2 linked regions of the Azoarcus sp. CIB genome follow. The protein of the gene in region 2 interacts with the protein of the main gene of each other region in a pairwise test. Links are inferred from orthologs where the notes say so. Each region holds a gene or a part of one and is shown on either strand. Other genes may lie near its edges.

Region 1 (3,000 bases), 2.8 Mb from region 2 along the record:
GGCCCCGGCCCGCGCGCGCTTCTTTCCCCTGCACGACGTGGTAGGTCGCCCGGTGCGCGATTTCCTTCCGGAAGGCGAGGACGCCCGCCTGTGGCAGCGCACGATGAACGAGTTGCAGGTCATGCTGCATAACCATCCAGTCAATCAGGCACGCGAGGCCGTCGGTCACAGGCCGGCGAACAGCCTCTGGCTGTGGGGGGCCGGCATGTCGCGCCCCGGGGCGCAGTCAGCCGCTCGCGCCATCCAGACCGCCGATCCGCTGATGCGCGGCTTCGCCCTCGCGGCCGGCAGCTCCGTCGCGACGCCCGATTGCGCCAAGGCCCTGGGCGGTGACGCGCTGGTCATGCTCGACGATCTGCTGTTGCCTGCGCTCCATCTCGACATCGACAGCTGGAGAGCCCGGCTCGCGAAGCTCGAACACACCTGGTTCGCGCCGCTCGCGGCGGCCCTGCGCGGCAAGCGCCTGCGGGCGCTGAAGATCACGGCGCCGGGCGACCGCGGAACGCTCGAACTCGAGGTCCGCGCCGCCGATGCATGGAAATTCTGGCGCAAGCCCCTTTCGCTGGACATGCTGCTTAAGTCGATCGCGCCTGCAGTCGCCTCCCCGCCGGGAAGCCCTGCCGACGCCAGCCCCCCTCACCACCCAGGCACACGATGACCCGAATCCAGCCGCGGGCGATTCCGCCCCGCTCCATGCAGCGCCTGATCGACGCCGGCACCCATCCGCTGCTCGCCCGCATCTATGCCGCGCGCGGCATCTCGCGGCGCGAGGAACTCGACTACTCGCTCAAGGCCCTGATTCCGCCCGCAGCCCTGAAGGGGGCGCACGAAGCCGCTACCCTGTTGGCCGATGCGATCGAAGCCGGCGCGCGCATGGTGATCGTCGCCGACTACGACTGCGACGGGGCAACGGCTTGCGCGGTGGGCGTGCGCGCCCTGCGGGCCTTCGGTGCGGACGTCGGCTACCTGGTGCCGAACCGCTTCGAGTACGGTTACGGGCTGACGCCCGCCATCGTCGAGCTGGCCGCGCACATGGAGCCCGACGTCCTGATCACCGTCGACAACGGCATCGCCAGCGTGGAGGGCGTTGCTGCGGCGCGCAGCTACGGCATGGCCACGGTGATCACCGATCACCACCTGCCGGGCGACACGCTGCCCGATGCCGACGTGATCGTGAATCCGAACCAGCCCGGCTGCGACTTCCCGAGCAAATCGCTCGCCGGCGTCGGCGTGATGTTCTACACCATGCTCGCGCTGCGGGCAGAACTGCGCGAGCGCGGCGCGTTTGCCGGACGCCAGGAGCCGAACCTCGGCGAACTGCTGGACCTCGTAGCCCTCGGCACGGTCGCCGACGTCGTGAAGCTGGACCACAACAACCGCATTCTCGTGTCGCAAGGCCTCGCGCGGATGCGCGCCGATCGCATGCATCCCGGTATCCGCGCGCTGTTCTCCGTCGCCGGCCGCGACGCTTTGCGCGCGAGCACCTTCGACATGGGGTTCGGGCTCGGCCCGCGCCTGAACGCCGCCGGCCGCCTGTCGGACATGAGCCTCGGCATCGAATGCCTGATCACCGACGACATGGGCCGGGCGCTCAACATCGCACAGGAACTCGACCGGCTGAACCGCGAACGGCGCGGCATCGAGCAGGACATGCAGGAAGGGGCGCTCGCGCACCTGGCGGATTTCGATCCCGGCAATTGCGCCACCGTCAGCCTGTTCGAGCCGGACTGGCACCAAGGCGTAATCGGGATCGTCGCCGGCCGGATCAAGGAAAGGCTGCACCGCCCGGTGATCGCCTTCGCCCGCGGCGACGAGGGGCAGCTGAAGGGCTCCGGCCGCTCGATCCCGAATCTGCATCTGCGCGACGCGCTCGATCTGGTGAGTAAGCAATGCCCCGATCTGATCCTGCGCTTCGGCGGACATTCGATGGCGGCAGGTCTGACGATCCTCGAGACCGACTATGACCGCTTCCAGCGCGTGTTCGAGGAAACCGTCCAGTCCCTCGTGGAACCCGCGGACCTGACCCGCACGCTGGACACCGACGGACCGCTCGAGACCGGCTACATGAGCCTGGAAGCCGCGCGGCTGCTCGAGCAGGACATCTGGGGCCAGGGCTTCCCGGCCCCGCTGTTCGACGACGTGTTCCGCGTCGACAACCAGCGCCTGCTCAAGGACAAGCACCTGAAGCTGCAGCTGTCGAAGAACAACGTGCGCTTCGACGGCATCCGCTTCAACTTTGCCGAAGGCGCGCCACAGCAGATCCGGGCGGCATTCCGCCTGGCGCCGAACGAATACAACGGCATCACGAGTCTGCAGCTGATGCTGGAGCACTTCGAAGCGGCCTGAGCCGCGCCCGCCGCGGCGGACGATCCCCGCCGGCTCACCGCAAGACGACTTCGACGACTGCAACCTGCCGGTCGAGGCGGCATATTGGGTCGCACTTGCGGAATCCTTCCTGCGCAGAGGTCTGCAAATCTCGGCTTGCGCTGTTCCGGCCGGGGCAACTCCGTCATAATGGAATTGTCCTTTTTCACGCCAACGGAGCTTTCCGGGCGACATTGTGCCGGCAACGCATTGTGATGAACGACACCAACGCGCCCTACCTCACCTACAAGCTCGACCTGATCAAGACCATCTCGATCAAGGCGGGCAACACGTACTACAAGAAGGCCTTCGGCCTCGGTGTCCGCGAGCTGCGCGTGCTGCGCCTCGTGCACGATCACCCCGGCATCACGGCGAAGGATCTCGGCAACATGCTGGTCCTCGACAAGACGCTGCTGTCGAAGAACATCGCCTCTCTCGAGGAGCGCGGCCTCATCACGCGCAGCCCCAACGTCAACGACAACCGTCAGCAGCACCTCGCGCTGACCGACGTCGGCATGCGGGTCTGGCGCGAGGGCGAACTGATCGGCCGGGGGCTCGAACGCGAGATGTTCGCGGATCTAAGCAGCGAGGACTGGAACCACCTTCACACGCTGTTGGACAGGGTGCTGGTTTCGC
Region 2 (2,931 bases):
TCAGGATCAAATAAAGACCAACAGGCCGAAGGCCCTTGAGCCTTCAGCCGGAGAAGAGAGAAACCACCTGTGGGCTGTGGCAGTCCCGGCCGTCGTCAAAGCCGCTCGCTGCGTCAGCAATCGCACCCGACCCGTGTCGTGGCTGGGGTCGACATCCTTCGGCACACATCCGCGCACAAAGGGAGCCCGTTGTTCCACCGGCGGGCACCGGCACCGAATACCGTCGACCCGAGGGGTCTCCTGACGGCTCGCCACAGCACAGGTCAGCCAGACGTCAGGAGACCGCTCGTCATCGACGGAAGCATCTCGATCAACGGAGTCGCGGCAGACGCGATTCGCAGAGGAACCGCCTTCTCGTCTCGCTGACCCGTCGCGGGGCAGAGAGACGCGCACACCGTTGCAGAAGGAGGCGTGTGCTGGGGAATCCCGCGGGGTGCGGGAAGTCGGCCCCGCCGTTCGGAACGGTCGGCGTGGCGAGGGGATTCGTCGGCGTCAGGATGCCTTGCGGGAAGCCCGCTGCTTGCGCGGCGCTTCGCGCTTGCCAGTCGAAGTGTCGACCGGCAGCGTTCCCTTGCAGTCCGGGTAGCGGTTGCACGACCAGAAGGCACCGCTCTTGCCCGTGCGCTGGCGCATCTGCGCGCCGCACTGGGGGCAGGACGGAGATGGTGGCAGCTTGATGGCGAGCGTCACACCGCGGTACTGCTGCACGAGCTGGGCCATCCAGGCGGATTGCTTGGCGATGAAGGTATCCAGCGTCATCTGGCCGGCCTCGATCATGTCCAACGCCTGCTCCCAGACCGCCGTCGTGCCCGGATCGGCAATGGCGGCCGGCACGGTGTCGATCAAAGTGAAGGCGGCATCCGAGGCACGGATGGCACGGCCCTTCTTCAGCAGATAGTCGCGCCCAAGCAGGCCGCTGATGATGTTGGCGCGCGTGGCTTCGGTGCCGATGCCTGTCGTGTCCTTGAGCTTCTGCTTCTGGCGCGGGTCGGTGACGAGCCTGGCGACGCCCTTCATGGCCTTGACCAGTTCGCCCTGCGTGTAGGGCTTGGGCGGCAAGGTCTTCAGCGCCTTCAGATCGACATGGCCGACCTGGCAGGACAATCCTGCTTGCAGTGCCGGTAGCACCTGGCTGCGCTGGGCGTCGTCGCCATCCGCATCGCCTTCCTCCTGCGCCGACAGTACCTGGCGCCACCCGGCCACAGCGATCTGCTTGCCCACGGCATGCAGCGACTGCCCGCCGCACGCGAACTGCGCCACCGTCCGGTCGAACTCGTGGTGGGGCAGGAACTGCGCCAGGTAATGCGCGCGGATCAGTCGGTAGACGGCCAGTTCCTTGTCGTTCATCGCCGAGAGGTTGGCCGGTTCCAGCGTCGGGATGATGCCGTGGTGCGCCGTGACCTTGCTGTCGTTCCAGGCGCGCGAGCGCTGAGCCGGGTCCAGGCGGTCGATCAAGGGGCGCAGGCCGGGATCGGTCTTGACCAGGCTGTCGAGAACGGTCGGCACCTCGGCCAGCATGCTCTCGGGCAGGTAGCCGGAATCCGAGCGTGGATAGGTCGTCGCCTTGTGCGTCTCGTACAGCGCCTGGGCGATGTCCAGGGTTTCCTGCACTTCCAGGCCCAACTGCTTGGAACACACCTCCTGCAGCGTGCCCAGGTCGAACGGCAGCGGCGGACCTTCGCGCACGCGCTCCGTCTCGACCGACACCACCTGGGCGCTGCCGGCGGCGCGCATGCGGTCTGCGGCCTGCTGGGCGACCGGCTGTTGCAAGCAACGGCCAGCATTGTCCATACACCCCTGCGACGGCGTCCAACTTGCGATGAAGGATTGGCCGGCATGGGACAGCGTGATGTCGATCGCCCAGAACGGCACCGAGACGAAGCTCGCAATCTCGCGGTCGCGATCCACCACCAGCTTCAGTGTTGGCGTCTGCACCCGGCCCACCGACAGCACACCGGTGTAGCCAGCCTGCCGTCCCAGCAGGGTGAACAGCCGGCTCAGGTTCATGCCGATCAGCCAGTCGGCACGCGAACGGGCCAGGGCCGAGTAGTACAGCGGCAGCGTCTCGGCCGACGGCTTCAGCGCGCCCAGTGCCTTGCGGATCGACGCATCGTTGAGCGCTGACAGCCACAGCCGCTGGATCGGCCCGCGGTAGCCGCACAACTCGATGATCTCGCGGGCAATCATCTCGCCTTCGCGGTCGGCGTCGGTGGCGATCACCAGCTCGCTGGCTTGACCGACGAGCTGCGTGACGATCTTGAACTGCGTGGCGGTCGCAGCCTTGGGCTCGACACGCCAGCGCTCGGGAAGGATGGGCAGTTGCTCGAGAGTCCAGCGCTTGTAGCGCTCGTCATAGCCCTCGGGCGGAACCGCTTCGACCAGATGACCGATGCACCAGGTCACCACGACACCCGCGCCGCTGTAGCAGCCGGAACCACGCTGGCCAGCCCCCAGCACACGGGCGATGTCCTTGCCTTGCGAAGGCTTCTCGCACAGGAACACGCGCATGCTGAAGCCTCCTCGGGAATGTGCGGTTCATCAGATGGACGACAGCATGGCTGGGCCAGGTGAGACCGGCCGCAAGGAAGCCGGACGGCATGGACACCGATTTGTGATCGGCTGGGGAATCGCTGCCGCGGCCGTATGCACGGATCGCGGCGGTATGAGAGGCGGGAGATTGGTGTCGGGAGGGCGACTGGAACTCGGTGGACCGCAGTGGAACTATCCCCAGGGGATAGCCCGCTGGTGCATGGCGGGCGTCTGACGGTTGCTACAGCCGCCCGCGATGATCGGCTACTGGCCCCCGGCCGGTTTGGCGCCGAGCATCACCGTCTCGATGCGATACGGCAGGATGCCGACGCGCCGGGCTTCGATCTTGAAGGTGACGCGCTCGTTCTCGTCGGCGTCCTCCCATTCGTCGCGCACGGTACG

What was found.
Region 1: the proteins of AzCIB_RS22710 (region 2) and recJ interact in binary tests that used the Escherichia coli proteins (3 or more experiments, as listed by UniProt). The link is inferred for Azoarcus sp. CIB from one-to-one orthologs.

Annotation. Positions count from the first base shown.
Region 1 is NZ_CP011072.1:2,244,817-2,247,816, forward strand. It holds recJ (single-stranded-DNA-specific exonuclease RecJ), read left to right. Parts: upstream 1-654; coding sequence 655-2,346; downstream 2,347-3,000. Other genes in the region: AzCIB_RS09925 (hypothetical protein), read left to right, coding at 1-658; AzCIB_RS09935 (MarR family winged helix-turn-helix transcriptional regulator), read left to right, coding at 2,580-3,000. UniProt on the Escherichia coli protein: Single-stranded-DNA-specific exonuclease.
Region 2 is NZ_CP011072.1:5,055,862-5,058,792, forward strand. It holds AzCIB_RS22710 (DNA topoisomerase III), read right to left. Parts: upstream 2,509-2,931; coding sequence 493-2,508; downstream 1-492. Other genes in the region: AzCIB_RS22715 (single-stranded DNA-binding protein), read right to left, coding at 2,794-2,931.